Regions from separate parts of the Streptococcus sp. 27098_8_148 genome, predicted to be linked through region 2. Evidence: predicted binding sites of a transcription regulator. Region 2 holds the regulator's gene; the other holds the start of a gene.
What was found. The regulator NrdR, encoded in region 2, represses ribonucleotide reductase genes. The targets are predictions, from matches to a motif close to ACACNATATATNGTGT.
Positions count from the first base shown of each region.

Region 1: a site for NrdR is predicted at 3,428-3,443, ahead of nrdH (glutaredoxin-like protein NrdH). Genes of this name have one in related genera too.

Region 1 is NZ_JAPVYY010000003.1:193,831-201,817, reverse strand. It holds gene nrdF (class 1b ribonucleoside-diphosphate reductase subunit beta) at 1-705, opposite strand, end outside; gene nrdE (class 1b ribonucleoside-diphosphate reductase subunit alpha) at 819-2,978, opposite strand; gene nrdH (glutaredoxin-like protein NrdH) at 3,093-3,311, opposite strand; gene O3646_RS03960 (phosphocarrier protein HPr) at 3,787-4,050, shown strand; gene ptsP (phosphoenolpyruvate--protein phosphotransferase) at 4,054-5,787, shown strand; gene glgB (1,4-alpha-glucan branching protein GlgB) at 6,116-7,987, shown strand, end outside.
Region 2 is NZ_JAPVYY010000005.1:184,280-192,266, forward strand. It holds gene O3646_RS06150 (PTS transporter subunit IIBC) at 1-545, shown strand, start outside; gene O3646_RS06155 (endonuclease/exonuclease/phosphatase family protein) at 631-1,443, shown strand; gene nrdR (transcriptional regulator NrdR) at 1,608-2,081, shown strand; gene O3646_RS06165 (DNA helicase) at 2,082-3,260, shown strand; gene dnaI (primosomal protein DnaI) at 3,261-4,160, shown strand; gene O3646_RS06175 (nitroreductase family protein) at 4,157-4,870, shown strand; gene der (ribosome biogenesis GTPase Der) at 4,928-6,238, shown strand; gene O3646_RS06185 (DEAD/DEAH box helicase) at 6,836-7,987, shown strand, end outside.

The DNA.
Region 1 (7,987 bases), on a different contig from region 2:
GTAGCCTTCTTCATTCTCATAGAGGGTGTAGAGAAGATCATACATCCACTCTTTGAGTTTTTCTTGGTCTTCTTCTGGTAATTCGTTAAATCCAAGTTGGAACTTGTAGCCGATATAGGTTCCGTGAACAGATTCGTCCCGAATGATCAACTTGATGATCTCAGCTACGTTGGCCAATTTGTTGTTTCCAAGATAGTAGAGAGGTGTGAAGAAACCAGAGTAGAAGAGGAAGGTTTCAAGGAAAACGCTGGCGACTTTCTTTTCAAGAGGGGTCCCATTGAGATAGATTTCGTTGATGATTTCTGCCTTCCTTTGAAGGAAAGGATTGGTGTTGGTCCATTCGAAAATCTCTTCGATTTCTGACTTGGTATTCAAAGTAGAAAAGATAGAAGAGTAAGACTTAGCATGGACAGATTCCATAAATTGGATGTTGTTAAAGACAGCTTCTTCATGGGGAGTACGAATATCCGCACGAAGAGCCTGAACACCTGTTTCAGATTGCATGGTATCTAGAAGGGTCAATCCCCCAAAGACTTTACCAACTAGGTCTTTTTCTTTATTAGACAACTTTCTCCAGTCATCCAAGTCGTTTGACAAAGGGATACGTGTATCCAACCAGAATTGCTCTGTCAGTTTTTCCCAGGTCGATTTATCGATGACATCTTCGATCGCATTCCAGTTAATGGCTTTGTAGTATGTTTCCATTTGCATCACTTTCTTTTTCTATTCATTCAATCGTTACTATTCTACCATAAATTGATAGAATACCGCACAAAAAGTCGGCGAACCGACTTTTGATAGCTATCTAGGATAGCGGATTAGATGACACAGCTTTCACATTGGTTGGCGCCAACTTCTCCACCATCATCTGTAAAGGTACGGACGTAGTAGATAGACTTGATACCCTTGTTAAAGGCGTAGTTCCGAAGGATAGACAAGTCACGAGTGGTTTGTTTGTTTTCAGTTTTCCATTCGTAAAGACCCTTTGGAATATCGCTACGCATAAAGAGAGTCAGTGAAAGACCTTGGTCTACGTGTTCAGTTGCGGCAGCATAGACATCGATGACTTTTCGCATATCCATGTCGTAGGCAGAAGTGTAGTAAGGAATCGTTTCCGTTGACAATCCTGCTGCAGGGTAGTAGATCTTACCGATTTTTTTCTCTTGGCGTTCTTCAATCCGTTGTGTAATTGGGTGGATAGAAGCAGATACGTCATTGATGTAGCTGATAGATCCATTTGGTGCGACAGCCAAGCGGTTTTGGTGGTAAAGACCATCTGCTTGAACTTTAGCACGCAGTTCTGCCCAATCCTCAGCACTTGGGATAAAGATATCTTTAAAGAGTTCTTTGACGCGATCAGATTTTGGTACAAATTCTCCAGTCGTGTACTTATCAAAGTAAGTACCGTTGGCATAATCAGATTTTTCGAAGTTGTGGAATGTAACACCACGTTCACGCGCGATGTTGTTTGATTCTACGAGAGTCCAGTAGTTCATGAGCATGAAGTAGATACTTGTGAACTCAACAGACTCAGGGGATCCGTATTCAATCAATTGTTGCGCAAGGTAGCTGTGAAGTCCCATAGCTCCAAGTCCGAACGAATGCGCCAGTTTATTTCCGTGGTCGATAGTTGGAACGGCCACGATATGAGAGCTATCTGTAACGAAGGTCAAAGCACGGACCATGGCACGAATCGAACGTCCAAAATCAGGTGAAGTCATCATGTTAACCACGTTGGTTGAACCAAGGTTACATGAGACGTCAGTTCCCATTTGGACAAATTCTTGGGCATCGTTGATCAAGCTTGGTTCTTGAACCTGGAGGATTTCTGAACACAAGTTACTCATGATGATTTTCCCATCAACAGGGTTTGCCCGGTTAGCAGTATCGATGTTGACTACATATGGATAGCCAGATTCTTGTTGCAATTTAGAAATTTCAGTTTCCAAATCACGTGCTTTAATTTTTGTCTTGCGGATGTTTGGATTAGCAACCAACTCATCGTATTTTTCAGTGATGTCGATGTAATTGAATGGTACTCCGTATTCACGTTCCACAGAGTATGGGCTGAAGAGGTACATTTCTTCATTTTTACGAGCCAACTCATAGAACTTGTCTGGTACGACGACGCCAAGTGAGAGAGTCTTAACCCGAACTTTTTCATCAGCATTTTCTTTCTTAGTAGAAAGGAAGGCGATGATGTCTGGGTGAAAGACATTGAGGTAAACCACCCCAGCCCCTTGGCGTTGTCCCAATTGGTTAGAGTAAGAGAAGCTATCTTCAAAGAGTTTCATAACAGGTACGACCCCAGAAGCGGCTCCTTCATACCCCTTGATCGGTGCTCCAGCTTCACGAAGGTTGCTGAGGGAAATCCCAACCCCACCACCGATACGTGAAAGTTGAAGGGCAGAGTTGATGGAACGTCCGATCGCGTTCATATCATCGGTTACCTGGATCAAGAAACATGAAACCAATTCTCCACGGCGGGCACGTCCAGCGTTTAAGAAAGAAGGAGTCGCTGGTTGGTAGCGTTGGTGGATAATTTCGTTTGCGATGTCTCGCGCGATAGCTTCATTTCCATCTGCAAAATAGAGAGCATTGAAGAAGACACGGTCTTCCATGCTTTCAAGATAGTATTCTCCATCATTTGTTTTCAAAGCGTATTGGTTATAGAATTTGTAGGCCGCCATGAAGGACTTGAATTGGAAGTTTTGGTCTTTGATAAATTGGGCCAATTCCTCTAAAAATTCAGGACGGTATTTCTCGATAAAAGCTCTCTCAATGTAATTGTGCTCGAGAAGGTACTGAATCTTGTCTGTAATCGAGTCAAAGGCTTTAGTATTTGGTACAACATTTTCTTTAAAGAACGCATCCAAAGCTTCTTTATCCTTATGAAGCATGATTTGGCCGTTTACTGGACGGTTGATTTCATTGTTAAGACGAAAATACGTCACATCTTCAAGAGATTTTAATCCCATAATAATCCTTTTCTAGTTCAAAAAAATGAAGAGGAGAAGTCCTCTCTTTACAAGTAAAAAGTCTAGTGTTAGGTTGCTAACGCTAGACCCTATTTAAGCAAAATACTGTGTTTATTATGAAAGTTTCTTCAACTTAGCTGGTTGAAAACCAGAAAATACTTCATCCGGTGTTTGAATAACTGGAGCAGCATTGAAGCCAAGGTTCTTAACATGCTCTACAAATTCTGGCTGTTCATCTAAGTTAATTTCGCGATATTCCACGTGATTGCTATCGAGGAATCGCTTGGTCATTTTGCATTGAACACAATTATTTTTTGAATAAATGGTTACCATTTCTTTTCCGTTCTCCTATCGAAATATAAATCTGTAAACAGTATAAACAAAATCCAGCAACTTGTCAACAAAATAAAACTAAATATTGTGCAAAGAGATGAAATGGAGTTTTCAAAGCACAATATATTGTGGTGAGTGAAAAGTGTGAAAATCGAAGAAATGGGATAGGAATAGGCTTTAAAGCATCTTTAATTAGTTATAATTTTTTGGTGAATCAATATCCTGTGGTTAAAGAGCTTCTTTTCATTGAAAGCGGAGGAAAATGTTACTTATAATATAGTAGAAAATTGAAAAGATATTTCCTCTGTTCTTCAAGTGCTTCTTAAAATGTATCTAAATTGGGATTTTTCGCAGTCTTTTTCTGTAAGTCAGTGATAAAAATCTTGAAAAAAATTTCAAAAGATGATATAATACCAAATTGTAAGGGTTATCAAAAGGTAACTCAAAAACTATTTTTAAAAAGGAGAGTCAAACTATGGCTTCTAAAGATTTCCACATCGTGGCAGAAACAGGTATCCACGCACGTCCAGCAACTTTGTTGGTTCAAACTGCTAGCAAATTTGCTTCAGATATTACTCTTGAATACAAAGGTAAATCAGTTAACTTGAAATCAATCATGGGTGTTATGAGCCTTGGTGTTGGTCAAGGAGCAGACGTTGTAATCTCTGCAGAAGGTGCTGACGCTGATGATGCTATCGCAGCTATCTCAGAAACAATGACTAAAGAAGGATTGGCTTAAAATATGACAAAAATGCTAAAAGGAATTGCAGCATCTGACGGTGTTGCCGTTGCTAAGGCATATTTGCTCATTCAACCAGACTTATCATTTGAGACTGTTTCAGTCGAAGATACAAGTGCAGAAGAAGCTCGTTTGGATGCAGCTCTTGAAGCTTCACAAAACGAGCTTTCTCTTATCCGGGAGAATGCAGTAGCAAGCCTTGGTGAAGAAGCAGCGCAAGTTTTTGATGCGCATATGATGGTTCTTGCTGACCCTGAAATGATTGGTCAGATCAAAGAAACAATTCGTACGAAAAAAATCAATGCAGAAGCAGGCTTGAAAGAAGTCACTGACATGTTCATTGCGATCTTTGAAGGAATGGAAGACAATCCTTACATGCAAGAACGTGCGGCAGATATTCGTGACGTTACCAAACGTGTCCTTGCCAACTTGCTTGGTAAGAAATTGCCAAACCCTGCTTCTATCAATGAAGAAGCAATCGTGGTTGCGCATGACTTGACTCCATCTGATACAGCGCAGTTGAACAAAAAGTATGTAAAAGCTTTTGTTACGAATATCGGTGGACGTACCAGTCACTCAGCTATCATGGCTCGTACACTTGAAATCGCAGCTGTTCTTGGTACAAATAACATCACAGAACTTGTCAAAGATGGTGATGTTTTGGCTGTTTCAGGGATCACTGGTGAAGTGGTGATCAACCCTACTGAAGAACAAATTGCAGAGTTCAAAGCAGCTGGTGAAGCTTATGCTAAACAAAAAGCTGAATGGGCTCTCCTTAAAGATGCGAAAACAGTGACTGCTGATGGAAAACACTTCGAGTTGGCTGCCAACATCGGTACACCTAAAGACGTTGAAGGTGTAAACGATAATGGTGCAGAAGCTGTTGGTCTTTACCGTACAGAATTCTTGTACATGGATTCTCAAGACTTCCCAACGGAAGATGACCAATACGAAGCCTACAAAGCAGTTCTTGAAGGTATGAATGGTAAACCTGTGGTTGTTCGTACAATGGATATCGGTGGGGATAAAGAACTTCCTTACTTCGACCTTCCTAAAGAAATGAACCCATTCTTAGGTTTCCGTGCTTTGCGTATTTCTATCTCTGAAACTGGTAATCAAATGTTCCGTACCCAATTGCGTGCCTTGCTTCGTGCATCTGTTCACGGTAAATTGCGGATCATGTTCCCAATGGTTGCTTTGTTGACGGAGTTCCGTACTGCTAAAGGTATTCTTGAAGAAGAAAAAGCTAAATTGCTTGCTGAAGGTGTTGCTGTGGCAGATGATATCCAAGTAGGTATCATGATTGAAATCCCAGCTGCAGCAATGCTTGCGGACCAATTTGCTAAAGAAGTTGATTTCTTCTCAATCGGTACAAATGACTTGATCCAATACACAATGGCTGCTGACCGTATGAACGAACAAGTTTCATACCTTTACCAACCATATAACCCATCAATCCTTCGTTTGATCAATAACGTGATCAAAGCAGCTCACGCTGAAGGCAAATGGGCAGGTATGTGTGGTGAAATGGCCGGTGACCAAACTGCTGTTCCACTTCTTGTCGGAATGGGCTTGGATGAGTTCTCTATGTCAGCGACATCTGTCCTTCGTACACGTAGCTTGATGAAGAAACTCGACACAGCTAAAATGCAAGAATACGCTAACCGTGCTCTGACTGAATGTTCAACAATGGAAGAAGTTCTTGAACTTTCAAAAGAATACGTGAACGTAGACTAAGAGTCGATCAAGACTAAGACAAATTTGTCTTAGTCTTTTTTTACATTGTACATAAAAATGTTCATTTTATTCGTAATAAACTAGTTAGTAATAAAAATAGTGATTTAAATGTTCGGTTTTTTGTTTAATTTTCCTCGTATATATAGTATAATCGTAAGTAAGATTAGGAGGAAAGCGAAGGAATGAAGTAAAAGGTTCGGGAAAGAAAATGGAAAAACTTTTCCTGATAAATTTACATGATTTTACAGGAATCAACTTGAAAATTAAGTGATTTTATAGTAAAATAAAAACAACTAGAAAACGCTTTCAAAAATAAAGAGGTGAGTATATGGATAGAAGCACAGACTTATGGACATTTGGAAGAGGGGATAATTTCCATCTTCAAGAGTACTTAGGAGCTCACAAGGAAACAAGGGGAGAACAAGAAGGCTTTACCTTCCGTGTTTGGGCTCCCAATGCTCAGGCGGTGAATCTGATTGGTGATTTCACTGATTGGGAAGCCCGTAAAATTCCAATGGTTCGTAATGAAGGAGGCGTCTGGGAAGTCTTCTGTTCCGATGCAAAAGAGGGAGATATTTACAAGTATTTGGTGACTCGACAAAATGGTCATCAGGTGCAAAAAATCGATCCTCTAGCGTTATGGATGGAAAAGAGACCCAATACAGGATCTATTATTAAGACCATTCCAGAGAAAAACTGGAAAGATGGTCTCTGGAGAGCACGCCGCAAAAAACTTGGTTTTAAGGAACGACCTGTTAATATTTATGAGGTTCACGCAGGATCGTGGAAACGTAATGAGGATCACAGTTCCTATACCTTCAAACAACTAAAAGAAGAATTGATTCCATATTTGGTGGAGATGAACTACACCCACGTGGAATTTATGCCAGTGATGGCCCATCCATTGGGCTTGAGTTGGGGCTATCAGCTCATGGGATATTTTGCACTCGAGCAGACTTATGGTAGTCCAGAGGAGTTTCAAGACTTCGTGGAAGAATGCCACCTCAATAATATCGGAGTGATCGTGGATTGGGTACCAGGACATTTCATTATTAATGATGATGCCTTGGCTTATTATGATGGAACACCAACCTTTGAATACCAGGATGAACATCGAGCCCATAACTACGGATGGGGAGCTTTGAACTTCGATTTAGGAAAAAATCAAGTCCAGTCATTCTTAATTTCTAGTTTGAAGTTTTGGATTGAAACTTATCATTTAGATGGAATTCGGGTCGATGCTGTGAGCAATATGCTCTATCTGGACTACGATAGTGGTCCATGGACACCAAATATTGATGGTGGAAACCTCAACTACGAAGGCGTTCATTTCCTTAGACGTTTGAATGCGATTATCAAGAACGAACACCCAGATGTCATGATGATTGCGGAAGAAAGTTCTGCTGGTCAAAAGATCACAGGTCCTGAAGAAGAGGGTGGTCTTGGCTTTGACTATAAATGGAATATGGGTTGGATGAATGATATCCTTCGATTCTACGAAGAAGATCCCATCTACCGGAAATTTGACTTTAACCTGGTAACCTTTAGCTACATGTATGCATTTTCTGAAAACTTCTTACTACCATTTTCACACGATGAAGTGGTGCATGGTAAGAAAAGTTTGATGCATAAGATGTGGGGAGATCGTTACAATCAATTTGCTGGACTCCGTAACCTCTTGACCTATCAGATTTGCCATCCAGGTAAGAAACTACTCTTTATGGGTTCAGAATTTGGTCAGTTTTTGGAATGGAAGTCTGAAGAGCAACTGGAATGGAGCAATCTAGAGGATGAAATGAATGCTAAGATGCGTCGTTTCACTTCTCAGCTCAATCATTTCTACAAAGAACACAAGGAATTGTGGGAGATTGATGATAGCTTTGATGGCTTAGAGATTATTGATGCAGATAACCGGGATCAGAGCGTTTTGTCCATGGTCCGGAAAAATCGTAAAGGAGATCTTCTGGTGTGCGTCTTTAATATGGCGCCAGTAGAACGCAAGGACTTTACGATTGGTGTGCCTGTATCAGCGGTCTATGAAGAAATTTGGAATACAGAATTAGAAGAATGGGGAGGTGTCTGGAAAGAGCACAATCCGACAGTTCAGTCTCAAGATGGACTGTGGAAGGATTATGAACAAACTTTGACCTTTACTTTGCCGGCTTTAGGGGCTAGCATTTGGAAGGTGAAACGGAAGGTT
Region 2 (7,987 bases):
AAGACGTTCTTGATTCAGGTGAAGTCATTCCTGAAACACTTCCTAGCCAAATGACGGCAGTTCAAAAAGCTGAAGCAACCTTTAAAGGGGTAACTGATGAAGTGCACTCTGTTGCAGATGGTGAAGTGATTAACATCGAAGATGTGAAAGATCCTGTATTCTCACAAAAAATGATGGGAGACGGATTTGCAGTTGAGCCTGAAAATGGCCACATCGTTTCACCAGTTGCTGGTAAAGTTACTAGTGTCTTCCCAACCAAACATGCCCTTGGTTTGGTAACTGATAATGGTTTGGAAGTCTTGGTTCACATCGGTCTAGATACTGTTAGTCTTGAAGGAAAACCATTTGAGGTTAAAGTTTCTGAAGGTCAAACAGTGGCTGCTGGAGACCTCTTGGTGGAAGCAGACCTTGATGCAATCCGTGCAGCTGGTCGTGAAACTTCAACAATTGTTGTCTTCACAAATGCAGATGCGATTAAATCCGTTAAGGTCGAACATACTGGTAAATTGGCAGCAAATGCGCCAGTTGCAACAGTAGAATTATAAGAGACGTCGGCAAAGAAAATGAGGTTGGGGCAGTGCACCCGGCCTCTTGCCGTTTCTTGATTTGGAGAGAAGGAGAAATCAGGGGATGAAATTTTTAACATTAAATTCCCATAGTTGGATGGAAGAGAATGCTCAGCAAAAATTTGAAACCCTCAAGGAACAAATTTTAGAAGCGCAATATGATGTGATCTGTTTCCAAGAGGTCAATCAAGAAATGGCCTCAGAAACAGTCGAAACAGATGAGTATTATCAAGCTTTGCCATCATCTGTAGCGATTCACAAGGATCACTTTGTTCGCGTATTGGTAGAAGAGTTAGCTGCTCATGGACTCCACTATTATTGGACTTGGGCCTACAACCATATTGGCTATGATCACCTCAATGAGGGTGTGGCCGTTCTTTCGCGTCAACCCTTGAAGGCGGATGAGATTTTGGTATCCAATATGGATGATCCAACGGACTACCATACTCGTCGAGTAGCCGTTGCCCATACAAGTGTAGATGGCAAAGAGATTGCTGTTGCCAGCGTCCATCTTTCTTGGTGGGACAAAGGTTTCCAATTTGAGTGGCCACGCATTGAGAACTACTTCAGCCAAGTAGGCAAACCTTTTATTCTAGCTGGTGATTTCAATAATCCTGCTGGTCAAGAAGGGTATGAAACGATTCTATCCAGTTCGCTAAAACTTCAAGATAGTTTTATCGAAGCCAAAGAAACAAAGGGGACTTATACTGTAGGTCCTGGAATCGATGGCTGGACGGATAATCAAGTTCCATTGCGAATCGATTACGTCTTTGCAAGTCCAGAATGGGACATCCAGCGTCTACATGTCATTTTTGATGATCAAAACAAAGCCCATGTCAGTGATCACTATGGCTTAGAAGCTGAATTATCACTTTAATATAAATGGAGAGTCGAAAGGAAAACGATTTTATTCAATCGTCCTTCGACTCTTTTTTATGGATCAATGAGGGGCAAGCATAGGGGATTCTCCTGTTCTTCTGCTTTCTTTACGATTCAATTTATGGTAAAATGAAGTGTTAAAACAGTTTAAGGAGGTAGCAAATGCGTTGTCCAAAATGTGGTGGAAGTAAGTCTAGTGTGGTGGATAGTCGACAAGCTGAAGATGGGAACACCATCCGTCGTCGCAGGGAATGCGAAGAGTGCCATTATCGCTTTACTACCTACGAGCGAGTGGAAGAGCGGACCCTAGTGGTTGTCAAAAAGGATGGGACACGCGAGCAATTTTCTCGTGATAAAATCTTTAATGGTATTATCCGCTCAGCTCAAAAACGGCCTGTTTCTAGTGACGAAATCGAAGAAATTGTAAACCGGATTGAACAAAAGGTTCGCAGCCAAAGTGATAATGAAATCAACAGTGAGTATATTGGTTCATTGGTCATGGATGAGTTAGCAGATCTAGATGAGATCACCTATGTCCGTTTTGCTAGTGTTTACCGGAGTTTCAAGGATGTCGGTGAGTTAGAGACCCTCTTGAAACAAATTACGAAGGGAACCAAGAAGAAAAAGGAAAAATAGATGAAGCCCAATACGCCTTTCGCATTTTTAAAAAATAATCTTCTTCCACCGGCAGGGGCTGCATTGGAGCAGTATTACCTGCCTATTTTGGAGACGGAAACAGTAGCAGTTTATCGTTATCTGCTGGCCTCTTATGATCAGGGTGAAAAACAATATATACTTGCTCAAATCCTCAATCACTTGAATATAGGATTTCCACAGTTGCTACTCGCCTTTGATCGCTTAATTGCCATGGGGTTGATGGATCTCTATGAGGAAGAAGTTGGGATCACCATTCAGTTACATGCTCCTCTTGAGGCAGGAGAATTTTTTTCGAATGCTGTTTTCAAACGCTTGCTTGTAAAAAAGATTGGGGAAAAGGCCGTGGAAGATCTGCTCCCAGTACGCTCTTTAGGGACTAGACGGCAAGTTTCCTTCTCGCAAGTCTTTGGAATAGATGCTGGGGAGACGACCGTTCTTCCAAGTAAGAAACAGCAGTTCGATATGGAGATGTTTAAGCGAATGATGGGGCGTGATGGACTTCGTTTTGCGGATGAAGGAGAAGCAACCTTAGCCCTCTTTGCCATCGCAGAAGAACAACAATGGACCTGGTATGAAACTTATCTTTTAGCGAAAGAAACAGCTGTAGACCGGATTGTCTCTCCAAAGAGAATGAAGCAAAAGTTGGCTCAGGCGAGCCAAGAGCAACCACGCATGTCCTATAGCCGTCAGGAAGAAACCATTCTGAGGGAAGCTAAGGCAAAATCCAGCCTACAATTTCTAGCAGAGATTAAGAAGGCGCGCAATGCGACCATTACGCAGAGCGAACGCAAGACATTATCCAAGTTAGCTGATCTAGGCTTACTAGACGAGGTGATCAATATTATCTTGTTGTTGACCTTTAACAAGACCCAGTCTGCTAATCTCAATGAAAAGTATGCTTTGAAGGTGGGAAATGATTTTTCTTATCAAGGGGTCAACAGTGCAGAACTAGCGATTTTAAAAGTTCGAGAACGCCAGGAACAAGCTAAAGCTCAAGGAAACAAGGGGACGAGTCCTACATCAGCCAAGGGCAAGAACAGCAATGTTCCCAAGTGGAGCCAACCAAACTATCAAAATCAAACCAGTCAAGCAGAAAAGGTGGATCTTGCTAAAGAGAAACAACGCCTATTAGAAAAACTGAATCAAGGAGGTGAGTAGATGGAAAGTGTAGGTCAAACCATGTCTCACATGAACCGTGCGCGTCAATTTAACTATGAGGATTTGGTCGCACAGATCTTGGCAGACCAAGAAGTGGCTGCCTTTATCAAGGACCAGTCTTTGTCTGAACAAGAAATTCGACGGAGTATTTCAAAATTTAATCAATACATTAGTGAACGCAACCGTTTCTTATTGGGAGATCCGGATTATATTGCCAAAGGTTATAAGCCCATCCTCACCATGAATGAAGGCTATGCGGATGTCGCTTATGAGGAAACACCAGAGTTAATCGAAGCCCAAAAACGAGCTGAGATCAACCAACGTCTCAACTTGATAAATCTCCCTTCAACCTTGAAAGAGGCGAGTCTAGCCAAGGTAGAGCTCGATGATAAGGGACGATTTGAGGCCTTTGAAGAATTAGCCAATTTTGTAGCCAACTATCCGGAATATCAAAAGGGGATCTACCTCTATGGTGATTTTGGAGTAGGAAAGAGCTACATGATGGCAGCCTTGGCTCATGATTTATCCGAAAAACGTCAGGCCTCTACTACCCTACTTCATTTCCCAAGTTTTGCTATCGATGTAAAAAATGCCATCAGTTCAGGCTTGGTCAAAGAAACCGTCGATCAGGTGAAAAAAGCCGAAATTTTAATTCTCGATGATATCGGTGCGGAACAGATGTCAGCCTGGGTGCGAGATGAAATCTTACAGGTGATTTTGCAGCACCGAATGCAGGAAAATCTCCCAACCTTCTTTACTTCTAACTTTAATTTTGAAGAGTTGGAACGTCATTTTGCGGCTTCGCGCAATGGAGATGAAACCTGGCAGGCCAAACGGGTCATGGAGCGCGTGAAATTTTTAGCCAAGGAAATCCATCTGGAAGGAGTCAATCGCCGATGAATGAAACCATCCGTTTAATGAAATCTCATTTTTCTGTTCGCCGTTTTAAGGAAGAAGCCATCAAAGAAGCTGACCTCCAGGAAATTTTATCAGCTGGGCAGATGGCATCAAGTTGGAAAAACTTTCAGTCTTATTCTGTGATTGTGGTCAAAAGCAAGGAAAAGAAAGAAGCTCTTTACGACTTGCTTCCTCAAGAAGCGATTCACCAATCAGCCGTCTTTCTCCTCTTTGTTGGGGATTTAAACCGTGCTGAAAAAGCTGTCAAACTTCATGAGCAGGATTTTCATCCTGAAGGGGTGGACAACTTACTGATCACCTCAGTGGATGCGGCTCTAGCAGCTCAAAATACACTATTGGCAGCTGAAAGTCTCGGCTATGGTGGAGTGATGATCGGCATGTTGCGCTACTGTTCAGAAGAAGTCGCAGAACTATTCCGTCTGCCAGACTATACCTATCCTGTTTTTGGGATTGCTCTCGGAGTACCTAATCAGCAGCATGCAGTGAAACCACGTTTGCCATTGGAACAGGTTGCTTTTGAAGAAGAATACCAAGAACAAGACCTATCAGTTGTGACTGCCTATGACAAGGTTCAGGCAGATTACGCTGGAGCGCGTGCAACCGATAGCTGGAGCGAGCGCCTTGCAGCTCAATTTGGTCAACCTGAACAAGAAGAGACCAAAAAACTACTAGAAAAACACAAACTATTATGAAATGAAGAGAGGCGTTCTTGAACCGAAGTCTCGCCTTTCATTAGAAAAGAGGAAATCATGGCCCTACCAACTATTGCGATTGTAGGCCGTCCCAATGTCGGAAAATCGACACTCTTTAACCGGATTGCCGGTGAGCGGATTTCCATCGTTGAGGATGTAGAAGGAGTCACTCGTGACCGCATTTATGCAACAGCTGAGTGGTTGAATCGAAAATTTAGTATCATTGATACGGGGGGAATTGATGACGTAGATGCCCCATTTATGGAGCAAATCAAGCATCAGGCAGAAATTGCCATGGACGAAGCAGATGTGATCGTCTTTGTTGTTTCTGGAAAAGAAGGGATCACGGATGCGGATGAATATGTCACTCGTATCTTGTATAAGACCCATAAACCGGTGATTCTAGCGGTCAACAAGGTGGATAACCCAGAGATGCGCAATGATATCTATGACTTTTATGCCTTGGGACTGGGTGAGCCACTACCGGTATCCTCTGTCCACGGGATCGGAACTGGGGATGTGCTCGATGCCATCATCGAAAATCTTCCGAATGACACAGAAGAAGAAAATCCAGATATCATCAAATTTAGCTTGATTGGTCGCCCAAATGTTGGGAAATCAAGCTTGATCAATGCGATCCTTGGAGAAGACCGGGTCATCGCAAGCCCTGTTGCTGGAACTACACGGGATGCCATCGATACCCATTTTACTGATGCAGATGGCCAAGAATTTACCATGATCGATACAGCCGGTATGCGCAAATCTGGTAAAATCTATGAAAACACTGAGAAATATTCTGTCATGCGTGCCATGCGTGCCATCGACCGTTCAGATGTGGTTTTGATGGTCATTAATGCCGAAGAAGGGATTCGGGAGTACGACAAGCGGATCGCTGGCTTTGCTCATGAGGCTGGTAAAGGTATGATCATTGTTGTCAATAAATGGGATACTATTGAAAAAGACAACCATACCATGAAGCAGTGGGAAGATGACATTCGCGATCAATTCCAATACCTTTCTTATGCGCCGATTGTCTTTGTTTCTGCCCTAACTAAACAACGCTTGCACAAGTTACCAGAGATGATTAAACAGATCAGTGAGAGTCAAAATACGCGGATTCCTTCAGCTGTCTTGAACGATGTGATTATGGATGCCATTGCCATTAATCCAACGCCGACCGACAAAGGAAAACGCCTCAAGATCTTCTATGCGACACAAGTGGCAACCAAGCCGCCAACTTTTGTGGTCTTTGTTAACGAAGAAGAACTGATGCACTTCTCATACCTCCGTTTCTTGGAGAACCAAATTCGCAAGGCCTTTGTTTTTGAAGGAACTCCAATCCATTTGATTGCGCGAAAACGGAAGTAGGGAATACGAGACAAATGGATCAAAGTGGAGAAGGATATTTCAAATGATAAAATGCTCATTCTTCCAACTATGAAAACAACTAAAAGTAGCGCATAAGCGTTGCTTTTTTTAATAAGCTGGTAAAATGAAGTGGAGGATAGTCAGATGCGTAGTATCATAGTCCGGATATGCTTTATTCCTTAGCTTTTTTTAAGGTTGAGAAGAGTAAACTCATGAAGATCATGAGAGCTTTAGGTTTGTGTACTTATTATTTAAAATCTATCTGTATCTCTTGTTTCTCGGTTCGATCGTAAGCTTGGAGCTCTTGATCCTATTGTTGGGGATTTATTAAAAAATAGGTCGTATTTTTTGTGGGCTATCGGGATCTTTCTCCTCTCTATTTAGCTATTCTGTCTATTGTTCGCTCAGACGGTTAAAAGAGAAAAATCATGGATAGCTGATTGAGGTAACTCTATTACGAAATCAGGTGAAAAGCTGGGACAAGACTGTCTCAGTTTTTTTCTAAAAGTAAGTTAAAATCCTTTTAATAGTAAAATTATCTTTTCTAATTTTATCTTAAATATGGTATAATAAAGGGATTAATCTAAGGTGGTAAACATGGCAAAATTAATTCCTGGGAAGGTTCGTTCACAAGGGAGCCTTCTCTATGAAGCTGGGAAAGTTTCCCTTCAGGAAGTAAATGAAAAATACCTGTATTTTCGGGTGGAAGAAGAAAGCTTGCGGTACAGTTTGGACGACGATGCCGTTTTTTGTAGCTGTGCTTTCTTTCAAAAGAAAAAATTCTGTACGCATCTGGCAGCTGTGGAAGCTTTTTTGAAGAATGATGACAGTGGGAAAGCAGCTCTTGCAAGTCTTGAAGAAGATGCCACGGCGACTGAAGAAACGCAGGAGAAGGTCTCTTTTGGAAGTTTGTTTTTAGACCAGGTCCTTCCAAAAATCGAAAAGAAAGCAACACGCTATGTCTTATCAGCAGTCGGGCAGGAGGATGAATACTCTGGTCAATTCTTATGGACCCTTCGCATTCGTCGCTTGCCAGACGAGCGTTCTTATGTGATCAGAGATGTACTAGCTTTTTTGCAGACCCTTCAGAAAGAAGGCCACTTTGCAATTGGCAAAAGTTACTATGAACCCATTTCTTATTTAGAATTTGATGGGCCTAGTCAGGATGTGATCAATTTCCTACAAGGCTTGGTCACAGATAGTGGCTCGAAAGAGCAAGATTTCTTTCCCAATGCTGGGCGCCATCTTTATTTTCCACCGACTCTCTTTGAAGAAGCTGTAGAATTACTGATGAATTTGGATTCCTTCCTCTTGCAATACAGCTTGTATGATTTTTCTGAAGTCTATTTTCAGGATGTCCATGGGGAGGAAGATCTCTTTCACTTTCAGGTGGAAGACCATGGTGATTTTTACGAATTGATCATTACTGAGCCACAAGTGAAGGTTGTCGAGTCTGCTGTTTACCTGTTTCGAAATGGTGTCTTCTATCACCTGACGCCCCAACAGCGAACCCTATGGAAGGCCATCCAAGATCTTCCAATGGATCAGGATCGCAAAAAACGACTGCATTTTGATCCAACGGATCAAACAAAGCTTTCCTATAGTTTAAAAGAGTTCAAAAAACTGGGACAAATAACAGCCCCGACCAGCTTTTTAATCCACGATTTCACTCCGGAATTTCATTTTGATCTAGCACAGGATCAGACTGTATTACTGGATGTTGTCTTTCAATACCAGGATCGTGTGGTG